One region of the Peribacillus sp. NPDC060253 genome, then DNA from elsewhere that is predicted to be linked to it. Evidence: riboswitches for the same ligand, from Rfam matches in the RefSeq annotation. Region 1 holds a riboswitch; each other region holds the start of a gene.
What was found. A riboswitch is a leader RNA that binds a small molecule or an ion and turns the genes downstream of it on or off. The one in region 1 is predicted to bind cobalamin.
Positions count from the first base shown of each region.

Region 1 (3,211 bases):
TACTTTCCCCCTCTTTAAATTAGTCTTCACAAGGCGCAGGCTCTATGTGTATTTTGGGAGCAATGTCCTGATAAGAATAACTCTGAATCTTTTTGGCACGTTTGAAGTATTTAAACAGCCGCTCATTTGGATGGGCATTTTGCTTATACTCTTCTACAATGTCCGTGATCAATGCAACAAGCTGTTCCGGATCAATGCCTTCCGCAACCGGCTGACCTGGATGGGCTGTTCTTCCAACTGGTTTAGCTCCAAGGAATAAGTCAAATTTCCCTTTTCGGAAGACAATCCCGATGTCATCCATCACGGCGCTATAACAAGCCATTCCACACCCATTAAAACCGATGTTCAATTCCTTAGGCAATTTCATGCCGCCAAGGACCCTTTGTATTTCGTCTGCATAAGGAATAGATTCGGTTTTTTCACCATCACAGAAATCACACGCTTTTAATGTCAGTACATCTCCAATCGGTGATAATAGAAAGTTTGCTGATTGTAATTTCCAAGTGATGTTCTCCGGATCCGTTGTCGGGATCTTTAAAATGATCTTATGATTTGGCGTGTATTCCATCGTTCCCTTTTCCCCGACAACTTCCGCCAGTGTCATCATTTGTTTGGGAGTGAATTGTTTATTCGCTACCCCTGGACTGACGGCAAGCTCAAACACCGACTCCATTTTTTGCTGAACAATCGGCTTGATGGATTGCTGAACGGTTTGACCCTTCACTCTTGACAGGGCTTCCATGGCCATTTCAAAGGAAGCGAGCTTCTTTTCTGGTGCTTTTGTAAGTAATCCAACTCCTCCAGGAGACTCGGTGAAGGATTCTTGCATGGAACCGGCTTCTTGATCTAATGCCCACGGTTCTGCTTCTTTTTGCAGACGTTGATGCGGCTTCAATGTTTGTTTTTCCGAATTCAATGTATATTTCCTCTGATAACCTCTTGGTGTGATGATTTTGTCATCGTATAAGAAGGTGGATGAATTACCGATAATGACGGTGGTCAGCATTCCAATATCGTGATTCAACATATCTTTTAAATTCGTGATGACAATATCCTGACGATCACGATATGCACTTTTCACCAACCCGACAGGTGTATCGGGTGAACGGTAGCGAAGCAGAATTTTCTGTGTTTCAACAATTTGCCTTGTCCGCCTGCCGCTTCGAGGATTATAAAGGGCAATGACAAAATCAGCCATTGCAGCAGCCTCCACCCTTTTAGCGATAAGATCCCATGGCGTTAAATGATCACTGAGGCTAATGGTGCACGAATCGTGCATGACAGGTGCCCCAAGTAAAGATGCACATGAATTAATGGCAGAAATACCAGGAATGACTTCAATGCCTACCCCCGTTTCTTCTTTCCACCCTTTTTCAATCAATACCTCATAAACCAATCCAGCCATTCCGTAAACACCGGCATCTCCACTGGAAATTACAGCTACTTTCTTTCCCAACTCCGCTTGTTTGACTGCTTCCTGTGCACGTGATACCTCTTCAGTCATCCCCGTACTAATAATCGTTTGATCTGTAAGAAGCCCCTGAATGAGTTCAACATAAGTTTTATACCCAATGATATAGTCACTTTCTTGAAGGGCTTCAACAGCACGTTTGGTAATATGTTCAAAATTCCCTGGACCAAAGCCCACTACGAATAATTTACCGTTTGTACTCATTAAGACATCTCCTTTTACTTATTTGTTCTTTGAAATACCTGTATGAGCAGGAAAATCAGGATTAGGGGCCATTTCCCCATCAGTAAATTGATAAATCATTTGAGGTACAAACTCCCCATCATCGATAGTACGCACAATCTGCCGACCAAAGTCAGGGGAATCCACTCGATACCATTTCCCTTGGGGATAGGCAATCACAACGCAGGCATCCTTACATCTTCCGTTACAGCGAGTCCTCGTTGTATGTATTTTCAGATCCAGTCCCTTTGAAGTGATTTCATCGCGGATGGCTTGGGTCACTTCTTCTCCGCCTTTTTTCATGCAACTGCTCCCATTACAAATAAACAGATGCGAGTTTGTCCCCTGCAAATTCCAAGTAGTCATCTTCTTCCTCCTGAGTTCAGGGAAAAGGCAAAATAAAAAACCTTAACATAAGAGTCAAGGTTTAAAAAACTATATGAATGAGAAGCACTCTGCAAATATGCTGAATCTCCCAAAATCGTCATAGTCCTTCTACCTTTCCCTCCGAAAAGTATCATACAATTTCAAAAGCAGGTTTCCTGGCTTACGCTTCATTTTACTTTGTCCCTTCCCGGCTTTAAGCCAGTGGTTATCGACAAATTCATCAGCGTTTACAGTAGCGGGGGCTGCATCGGATTTTCACCGATTTCCCTATTATCCCTTGCATATTCACACAAGAGCACTTTTAAAATGAAATATTTGGTTTTATTATACAATTATAGCTAACCTTATCTATCATATAACAACTTTAGCAAAATTCAATAGTTTATTCCGACTGTTTAGAAAAGTTTAATAGTGTAAATCCAGCCATAAGCCTTTCCTCTCTGCGATTTTAGTGAAAAAAAAAAAGAGAGTGTAGCTGGAATTATTTCTTTATGGTACACTATACGAGAATTTTCGAAATAATTACATAAGTTTTATGGTGTTGAATTTCTCGGAATTCAGCTTAAAAGGGAAGCCGGTGAAAGTCCGGAGCGGTCCCGCCACTGTAAAGGGAAGTCCTATTACGTTAACATTTATCCACTGTCAAATGAGATGGGAAGGAAGTAACGGGACAATGAACCTAAGCCAGGAGACCTGCCATGAAGCGTGAAACTGTTTCAGCCTACGAGGATGGGTGTGCGGATCAGGCAGAATGGCCCATATTGGTTTATGCTGCAAAATTCCTGTTCATTACGCACTTCTTTCTTTTGAGAGAAGTGCTTTTTATGTTGGGCGCCGCTTTTCTTCTAAAGTTTTGATCAGAAAAATTAAAGGTGTTGAAAGGAGAAAGAATGAAAAGAGTCAATTGGAAAATTCTTTATTTTGTCATTTTACTGCTTCTTGTCCCAAAACGTGCGATGGCCATGCATATCATGGAGGGCTTTTTACCAATTGAATGGGCCATATTTTGGTGGGCCGTGACCCTTCCATTTCTAATCTTGGGTTACCGGTCCATTAGGTCCAAAGTAAGGGAAAACCCAGAAACAAAAATGATGCTCGGTCTATCGGGTGCATTCGTATTCATATTATCTG
Region 1 is NZ_JBHXAS010000079.1:7,779-10,989, reverse strand. Features, by position in the region: gene cobJ (precorrin-3B C(17)-methyltransferase) at 20-1,675, opposite strand; gene ACFWE9_RS18620 ((2Fe-2S) ferredoxin domain-containing protein) at 1,694-2,059, opposite strand; cobalamin riboswitch at 2,209-2,398, opposite strand; cobalamin riboswitch at 2,600-2,795, shown strand; gene ACFWE9_RS18615 (hypothetical protein) at 2,779-2,937, shown strand; gene ACFWE9_RS18610 (energy-coupling factor ABC transporter permease) at 2,971-3,211, shown strand, end outside.

Region 2 (3,211 bases), on a different contig from region 1:
ACGGTACACCCGTCAAAGTGCAAGGTCTTGATCATGAAAGTTCCTTATTGCTTGAAAAACTCGCCACTACAGAAAGTAAAATATCTTGAAGAAGTAAAATTCTGCTGAATAGAAACGTTTCAAACCGACAAAATAGATACATGAAAACTATTTGGAAGGAGCGAAAAATTCATGACATCCCAACAGGATTATTCGGCAGCAAATCTGTCACCTGATTTATTGAATGAACTGAAAAACTTTGAAAGCAAACTTGGCGAGGAAGCCAATAAAGAACTGATTGTCATCGCCTATGAAAAAGAGAAGGATGCTTTGAATTAAGTTAAAAAGACTCAAACACCATTATATGGGAGTGTTTGGGTCTTTTTTTGCGCATGAAAAAGGGTGCCCGAAAAGCACCCCTTTTTCTCTATTATTTACTTAATGTGTCCGTTAAAATCGGCACGATTTGTTTTTTACGCGATACAACGCCTTCTAAGACGGCTATGTTATTGTTTAATGTGACGTTATATGCTTTTTCCACTGCATTCGCAGCTTTTCCAAGAGCAAGGGCAACAGAATCATTGGTCAAGATATCCGTTACAACGAATAGGAATAAATCCAATTCCTTCACAGAGATGACCTCTTCAATTGCTGCTTCCAATTCGGCTTGCTTGGCAAGCACTTCGTTCGGATCTACGGCATTCACCTGGGCTATTTCCACTTTAGCCATTCCCATGGAGAATTCTTTTGCATCAAGAGTGATTAGCTGGGCAATCGTTTTGTCGCTTAAATCAGCTCCCGCCTTCAACATTTCCAAGCCATATGCTTCGGCATTGACTCCTGCAATATCAGCCAGTTCCATAGCTGCTGCAACGTCTTGCTCTGTGCAGGTCGGGGATTTGAACAATAAAGAATCGGAAATGATGGCAGACAGCATAAGTCCTGCAATTGCTTTAGGGACTTCAATTCCGTTTTCTTTATAGATTTTATTTAAAATAGTTGCCGTACAGCCAACTGGTTCCGCACGGTAATATAAAGGATCGCTTGTTTCAAAGTTAGCGATACGGTGATGGTCGATAACTTCCAGCACACGGACTTGGTCAATATCTTCAGCACTTTGCTGGCGTTCGTTGTGATCGACAAGGATCACGCCATCCGCTTCCCCTGCCACTTTTTCCACAAGACGAGGAGCTTCGAAATTAAATTGATCCAACGCAAATTGAGTTTCACCATTCACTTCACCCAGACGAACTGGTTCAGCGTTGATACCTAGTTGCTTTTTCAGATCTGCATATGCGATTGCTGAACAGATTGTGTCTGTATCCGGGTTTTTATGTCCAAAAACTAATACTTTTTCCAAGATTTTATCTCCTTTTTCATAAATATTTTTCCGCGAATCCCCTCAGCGCAATAAAGGAGAGCCACCTTTACAATACACTTTATTTTAACACAAATGCCCGTAAATTCAGTGCTTGAATTGTCCATTATCCAATAAAATCTTTCATTCCTTTTCCCTCCACCTTCACTTTGTCAATAGATAAGGGTTGGTTTTTCTCAAATATATTAGTTGAATTATCATCGTATATGGCTTACGATAATATAAGCAGAAATACTAGATATTGATTACACAAACAACACTACTAACTATATATAGAATTTTTTATAATCCAAGGTGCCAGTGATGGCTGAAAAGGGAATCCGGTGCAAACCCGGAACTGTCCCCGCAACTGTAAATGTGACGAAATGAGAAAACCACTGTATAGCTCTCTATACGGGAAGGACTCAAAGTAGGATGATCATGAGTCAGGAGACCTGCCTTGATTTTTTCACGTTTCTTATTCTTCGGGGATTGAGATGATGAAACGATAGTTTAACGGCTATTTTTTCATGGCTCTTTATTCTATCGTTTGATCCGCTCAATTCATTGGGCGGTTTTTTTATTTAGTGGATTTTTACAAGGAGGATTATTAATGACTCAAACATATAACTCTATTATAAGCGAAAATGACACCGAAACGAACTCCATTCGGCTTGAAATGTTATCGAAGGAATTCGAAGGCCGTCTCGATATGGAAAAGTTCAAAAAGCGTTTTACAAAATGGCTTGATCGCAAAAGTGACTCAACCGAAGAACAGGCTTCAAAAAAACTGATTCAGCTTGCTCTTGAAAGTGTGGATATCGATGCTCCAGATTGGACATTCGTTGCTGCTGCAGAACTGTTGAATACGATGTATAGGGATGCACAAGCCAATCGAGGTTATGAAGGCATGAGTTATGGCCCATTTTATGAACTGATTTCGGAACTCTCCCAACTACAAGATGGCCAGCGGTATCCCATTTATAAATCAGAACTGCTAGCTTCTTATACGAAAGCTGAAATCGAGGAATTGGGTTCGATGATTGACCCGGAAAGAGATAAACTTTTTTCTTACATAGGCATCTACTTATTAAACGATCGCTACCTAGCCCGCCCAAAAAGAGACAAGGTCTATGAACTGCCTCAAGAGCGCTTCATGATCATCGCGATGGAAATCATGCGATTGGAAAAAACGGAGCACCGCCTGCAACTTATAAAAGAAGCTTACTGGGCCATGTCCAATCTTTATATGACTGTTGCGACCCCTACACTATCGAATGCCGGTAAAACACACGGACAGTTAAGCTCTTGCTTTATCGATGCCATCGAAGATTCCATTGACGGCATCTATCTATCTAACTACGATGCTGCAAAAGTATCTAAATTCGGCGGTGGTGTCGGACTTTATGTAGGAAAGATTCGGTCGCTTGGTTCTGATATCCGTGGCTTCTCTGGAAATAGTTCCGGCACAACACCCTGGATTCGACTATTCAACCAGACAGCTGTCAGTGTCGATCAATTGGGTCAACGTAAAGGTGCCATCGCGATATACTTGGATGCCTGGCATAAAGATATCATGAGCTTCCTTGATTTGAAGACGCAAAACGGGGATGACAGATTAAAAGCCCATGATATTTTTACAGGTGTATGCATACCTGATTTATTCATGGAGGCTGTACGCGACAGAAAAGAATGGTATCTGTTCGACCCGCACACCGTCAAGCAAACACTTGGATTCTCACTTGAAGATCTTTATGACGAGAAGAAAGGTGAAGGAAGCTTCAGGACACATTACGCACTTGCCGTCGAGGCAGCAGAAAATGGCATTCTTCCAAATTATAGCTTTGAAAAAATCAATGCGATGGAAATCATGAA
Region 2 is NZ_JBHXAS010000051.1:9,775-12,985, forward strand. Features, by position in the region: gene ACFWE9_RS14535 (SulP family inorganic anion transporter) at 1-89, shown strand, start outside; gene ACFWE9_RS14540 (hypothetical protein) at 172-318, shown strand; gene ACFWE9_RS14545 (manganese-dependent inorganic pyrophosphatase) at 410-1,339, opposite strand; cobalamin riboswitch at 1,633-1,813, shown strand; gene ACFWE9_RS14550 (ribonucleoside-diphosphate reductase subunit alpha) at 1,950-3,211, shown strand, end outside.
Region 2: linked by a shared signal. The riboswitch ahead of ACFWE9_RS14550 (ribonucleoside-diphosphate reductase subunit alpha) and the one ahead of ACFWE9_RS18620 ((2Fe-2S) ferredoxin domain-containing protein) in region 1 are both predicted to bind cobalamin.

Region 3 (3,211 bases), on a different contig from region 1:
ATATGATAGCCGGCATACCTTTAATGGAAAACGTCAAATCCGTCCCTGGTGAAATGATCCTGACTTTGTCAGTGCGTTCCATCAATTGCTTTAATGGTTTCAGTGCCTCCTCCATTTTCCCGTAATCCATTGTGCATACGTTCAAAAGGAAGTCTTCGTACCTGCTAAAGCTCATTCCGGCTTTTTGCGCTGATGCGTTGGTAGGATAATTAAGTAAAACCCAACGTCGGTTGTTTACATAAAAAAGAGTGGAAGAATTCATGGCCTCCCCTTGAAGACGGTGCCTCTCAACGGGGACATCAGTCATTTCCCCATCGTTTTCTTCACCGGTGATGATGATGACCGCATCGATATCGGTATACTTCTTCAAAGCCCATTCAGAAGAGGTGTCAAGTTGTTCCTTCACATTCCCTAGCAACAAATGCCGGCTTATCTCATCGTCTTCGAGTTCTACATATGGATAAGCACCGACTCTGTATGTTTCATCAATCAGCTCTTTCAATAATGGTTTCGTGTTAATATGGCCCCGTATGAGGATTCTCTCTTTTGGCTGTAATCGTATCGAATGATGAATCAGCATGGCAGCAAGCTTCGTTATTCGCTTATCCTTCATCTGCCTGTCCCTTATTTTTCGAGGTCGCGAAGCGTTTCAAGAGCTTCTTCAACGTGGCCTTTGACCTTTACCTTACGCCATTCTTTGACGATCTTACCTTCCTTATCAATCAGAAAAGTTGAACGTTCAATGCCCATGTATTCCTTTCCGAAGTTCTTTTTCAATTGCCACACATCAAATGATTCAGCAGCTTCATGATTTTCATCAGCTAGCAGCAAAAAAGGCAATCCATGCTTTTCAATGAATTTTTCATGACGTGTTGCCGGGTCTGGACTGATCCCTATGATGACGGCGTTCAGTTCCTCAAACTGCTCATTATGGTCCCGGAAATCACAGGCCTCCGTCGTGCAGCCTGGTGTCATATCTTTTGGGTAAAAATATAAAACAATGTATTTGCCCTTAAAATCCGATAAGGAAACCAATTCTCCATTGTTTGCAGTGAGTTGAAAATCAGGTGCTTTTTCGCCAATATTAACAGTCATTTTGAACCCTCCATTTCTTTCATTATGGTAAGAGTACCCAATAATCGAAAGAAACACAACTTTCATTTATCCTTCCTATCTTTCTGATCCAAGTCGATTACCGTCCGAATCACAAACGCTGCCGGGAGCGTGTACCCGATGAAGGCCTGAATCGTAGCTATCATCCTGCCCATGCCTATTGGGGCTATATCTCCATACCCTACAGAAAACATCGTCATCGCACTAAAATAAAAAGAAGTCTTCAGCTGTTCATAGAAAGTCCCATCCAAACGATTGCCCATATCAAGAATCACCGAATGATTCTGAAGCTCGTATAATAAATAAATCAGTGCAAATCCAACTAATATTGTCGCATATAAATTGCCAAGCCACAGCAAATCCTCCAAGGAAAACTTCTTTCCTCCTGACTCAACAAGAAATAACGTCCGAATGCTCATCACCATGCAAAAAATGATTCCTGCAATCAAGATGTAGAATGTCATTCCCCACGCCCCATTTCAAAACGCCACTTCCTTTATACATACTCCCTGTCCAAACAATATATTCTTTATTAGGGACTGACTTCATACTTACCACTCCCACAGCCACTACGGGTTCGTCAGGGGTCGGGAGCTTTTTCCTTGTTGACCATTAAGGTCGGATATGTTAAGATTGTCTAAATTTTTATAATAGTTTTTATTTTATAAAAGTTTAGTGCCTGCAGTCAGCTTATCGAGCAGGTTTTATGAAATTTCATATGTGGAAATAGGTTCCTAATTTTCATTAGGATTAAAAGGGAAGCCCGGTGTAATTCCGGCACGGTCCCGCCACTGTAATGGGAATGTTAGCGCCATCCATATGCCACTGATCTTAAGGATTGGGAAGGCTGGAGCTAATGATATTCCCTAAGTCAGGAGACCTGCCTGTTTCAACAACACTGTTTTAACCTACGGGAGATAGGGAGGTGTTAGGGACCTTATAATTGAAAGGGGTATTTTGCATACCTCTTTATTCTAAGCATTTCTAACTTTCTCTTTTTGACGGTTAGGGGTGCTTTTTTTGTTGTTTTCCATCAAATTAAAAGAATGCAGGAGGATGAGAATATTGAAAAGTAGTAGTTTAGGGTACCCGCGAATCGGTGAAGATCGTGAATGGAAACGCACATTGGAAGCTTACTGGTCCGGGAAAATCGTTGAAACGGAATTTACGGCACAACTAGAAGCCATCCGGTTGGGCAATTTGCAAAAACAGAAAGATCAAGGCATTGATATCATTCCTGTCAATGACTTCACTTTATATGATCAAATGCTCGATATGTCGGTCATGTTCGGTCTTGTTCCTGAACGTTATTCCGCTTATGAAGGCGGCGCCGTTCCCCTTTCCGTTTATTACTCCATGGCCCGTGGTAACAAGGATGAAGTCGCTTCAGAAATGACGAAATGGTTCAATACGAACTATCACTATATCGTCCCGGAATTAAAACGGGCACAGCTGAACTTAACAGAAAACAAACCACTTGCTGCATACCGGGAAGCCAAGGAAAAGCTAGGGATTGAAACGAAGCCCGTGTTAATTGGACCTTATACCTTCATCTCCCTTTCCAAAGGCTTCAACAAAGAAGATATTCCTGGCATCATCCTGAGTTTGCTTCCCCTATACACGCAAATCCTGCAAGAGTTGGAGCAAGAAGGAGTGAAATGGGTGCAAATCGATGAACCTTCCATTGTTTCATCAATTTCCAAAGATGATATGCAAACAGTTGCATACCTCTACGAAAAACTGAATGAAGCAGCACCAAACCTGAACATCATGCTTCAAACATACTTTGATGCCGTGGAACACTACCAAGAGGTCATTGAATTACAAGTTCAGGGGATCGGTCTTGATTTTGTACATGACAAAGGGAAGAATCTTAGTAATCTTGAAGAATTCGGCTTCCCGAAGAACAAAGTGCTTGGTGCAGGTGTGATTGACGGAAAAAACATTTGGCTTTCTGATTTAACGAAAAAAATCCAATTGATCGAGACGCTTAAGAAAAAAGTAGCCGAAGACCAGATCTGGCTTCAGCCCTCTTGTTCCCTGCTTCATGTCCCAGTGACCGTCCGCAATGAGACTCTGATTGCCAAAGAAGTGAAAG
Region 3 is NZ_JBHXAS010000089.1:13,273-16,483, reverse strand. Features, by position in the region: gene ACFWE9_RS19665 (aminopeptidase) at 1-613, opposite strand, end outside; gene bcp (thioredoxin-dependent thiol peroxidase) at 625-1,095, opposite strand; gene ACFWE9_RS19655 (potassium channel family protein) at 1,158-1,577, opposite strand; cobalamin riboswitch at 1,825-2,015, shown strand; gene metE (5-methyltetrahydropteroyltriglutamate--homocysteine S-methyltransferase) at 2,170-3,211, shown strand, end outside.
Region 3: linked by a shared signal. The riboswitch ahead of metE (5-methyltetrahydropteroyltriglutamate--homocysteine S-methyltransferase) and the one ahead of ACFWE9_RS18620 ((2Fe-2S) ferredoxin domain-containing protein) in region 1 are both predicted to bind cobalamin.

Region 4 (3,211 bases), on a different contig from region 1:
TCCAATATTCAGAAGTGCTTTTATCCGACATACGTGATACAGCCTTTTTCAGTTAAGCCAAAAGAAAAACCCTGCTATAAAACGGCTTTAACCGCACTATAACAGGGTCTTCCATACATTAGCGTCCCAGATAGGAATCGAACCTACGACCTACAGCTTAGGAGGCTGTCGCTCTATCCTGCTGAGCTACTGGGACATATAAAAAGTCGACGACTTATTTATTATATTTCTTATAGGCAAACTTTTCAAGCTAATAGCTTGTACTTATGAAAAAATTTCATCATTAAAGCTTAACTGGTGATAAAGTACAGTCCAATAAAGTTTGGTGAGGATGGGTACCAACTCTTTATATTCCTTTTTTTGTGTTAATTGGGATACTTTATTATTCAATACTTTTCTGGTACTATTATGCTAGAAAAAAATAGGAGAATGATAGTGGGAAAATACAGAGTTTTAAGCATAGTAGCATTGCTGGGGATGTTCATTTTACCTGGATGCTCACAAGGGGTTTTAGATAAAATAGGTAAAAAGACGGCTGCACCGATTACGGAAGAGAATATTGAGGTGGCTGCTGCAGCGGAGAATGATGCCAAAATCGATTCGGAGGATGAAGCAAGTCCTGAGCGAATCGATACGAGGAACTGGATAAGGGCCGAGTCCACGGTTCAGCTTCCGATATTGATGTATCATAGCATATCTGAAGGTAATAACCTTCGGGTGCCAAAAGAGGAATTCCGAATGCAAATGGCTTGGCTTCGGGAAAATGGATACCATACATTATCCCCTAATGAAGCATTTCACGTTTTAACCGAAAATCGAATGCCAAGTGAAAAGTGTGTCTGGATTACTTTTGATGATGGGTATACAGATAACTACACGGAGGCTTTTCCTATATTAAGAGAATATGACATGAAAGCGACCATTTTCATGATTGGGAAATCCATTGAAAAAGGTCATCACCTGACGGAAGGTCAAATGATGGAGATGAGCAGAAATGGGATTTCCATCGAAAGTCATACAATCAACCATCTTGAGCTGAACCGGATGACCCCAGAGCAGCAAGCAGTCGAAATGGTCCAGTCAAAGGATTTATTCGATCGAATCCTCCATCAGGACACGACAGTACTTTCGTATCCAGTTGGTCGGTATAACGAAGAGAGTCTCAGGCTGTCGGAAGAAGCTGGATACAAGATGGCAGTTACGACCGAACCTGGCGGGGCCTCCGGTGATCAAGGTATGTATGCCCTGCATCGCGTTCGGATTTCACCCGGATTATCGGTTGGTGGGTTTGCGTCACTGATTGAAAATGCTACAAATCATTGAAGAGGGACAGGGCATTTTGGAGCCAGTCAGAAAAATCATATAATAATAGATTCTTACATGGTGTATAATGAAAAGCAGTGAAAATTACATACATATGAGCGATTTGGTGTCTTAATGACTTAAAAGGGAAGCTGGTTGAATGCCAGCGCGGTCCCGCCACTGTATATGGGAGTTAACGGCTGTGAACCACTGTATGAGATATGGGAAGGTGCCGTTGACGATAACCATGAGCCAGGAGACCTGCCAAGATTCGTACACCTATAACCTACGCGGATGGGAAGGTGTGTGGCAGACCTAAAGAGTCCGTAATTATATTGTTGCCATACAAGCATCTTCCGTTTAACGGGAGATGCTTTTTGTTTTGATGCGCATCTTCGTTTGAAGGAAGCGCTATTTCATAGGTGGGAAAAACTAAATAAAAAGATTGTGGGGAATGAAAATGAAGAAAATTTTTGGTCTGATACTGGTGTTATTACTGACTGCAGGTATGATCGTTGGTTGCAGCGGGGGATCTAATGACGGAACGGAAAAGCAGCAAACGAATCATGCTCAACACCAAGCTTTCCCGATTACGATTAAAGATGCAACGGGTGAAAAAGTAACGATAGAAGAAAAACCGAAGAAAATCGTTACGTTGATACCAAGTAATACGGAAGTGGTATTTGCTCTTGGTTTGGGTAAAAAGGTTGTTGGTGTTTCCGACAATGATAATTACCCGGAAGAAACGAAAGAAATCGAAAAAGTTGGCGGAATGGAAATGAATACGGAGTTGATTGTTTCCTTAAAGCCTGATCTTGTTCTTGCCCATGCATCCAGTGCCCATAATTCAAGTGAGGGATTAAAACAGATTAAGGATGCTGGAATAGATGTCCTTGTAGTCAATGATGCACAAAGCTTCGACGAAGTGTATGAGTCTATCGATATGATTGGACAGGCAACAGGAGAACATGATAAGGCAAAAGAAATCATTACCGATATGAAAACGAAGCTGAAGGCTTTATCTGAAAAAGCCAAATCCGTAAAGGAAGCGGATAGAAAGACCGTTTTAGTGGAGGTTTCGCCGTCTCCGGAAATATATACACCTGGAAAAAATACATTCATGAATGAAATGCTTCAAATGATTTCAGCGAAGAATGCAGCGGCTGAATTGGACGGTTGGGCAAAAATTGATGAAGAGTCGATGATTGCTGCAAATCCGGATGTCATTATTACAACGTATGGTTATTATACAAAAGATCCAATCAGTGAAGTGACCGGCAGAAAAGGATGGCAAGACGTAAAAGCTGTTAAGAATGGCCAAGTCTTTGATGTCCATTCTGACTTGGTGACCCGTTCCGGTCCACGCTTAATAGAGGGAGTAGAGGAACTTGCCAAATCAGTCTATCCGAACGTATTTGACAAATAAAGGGGCGTTTGCTTATTTGATTGCGTTATTGTTTTTACTTTTTGCTTGTACGATTGGCATTTCCTTTGGTTCGGTACCAGTACCGATTCCCGTACTTATACAAATAATCGGCAAGGAGATTTTTCATTTACCGCTTTCCGTTGATCCGGATGTGATGCTGACGAATATCGTGATGAACATCCGCTTGCCGCGTGTATTGCTTGCGGGTTTGGTTGGTGCTTCACTTGCGATTGCGGGTGCGGCATTTCAGGGATTGCTCCGGAATCCGCTCGCTGACCCTTACACATTAGGTATATCATCAGGAGCATCAGTCGGAGCTGTATTGACCTTATTCTTGAATGTATCACTACCATTCATCGGTTTATATACTCTTCCGGTATTGAGTATCTCATGTTCCGTGATCACGATTTTCTGTGTATTGGCTTTTGCAAAAAAAATGGATCGATCGATGAAGGTGGAAACGATCATATTAACCGGAATCAT
Region 4 is NZ_JBHXAS010000001.1:112,756-115,966, reverse strand. Features, by position in the region: tRNA gene ACFWE9_RS00620 (tRNA-Arg) at 123-196, opposite strand; gene ACFWE9_RS00615 (polysaccharide deacetylase family protein) at 478-1,323, shown strand; cobalamin riboswitch at 1,411-1,585, shown strand; gene ACFWE9_RS00610 (ABC transporter substrate-binding protein) at 1,763-2,728, shown strand; gene ACFWE9_RS00605 (FecCD family ABC transporter permease) at 2,691-3,211, shown strand, end outside.
Region 4: linked by a shared signal. The riboswitch ahead of ACFWE9_RS00610 (ABC transporter substrate-binding protein) and the one ahead of ACFWE9_RS18620 ((2Fe-2S) ferredoxin domain-containing protein) in region 1 are both predicted to bind cobalamin.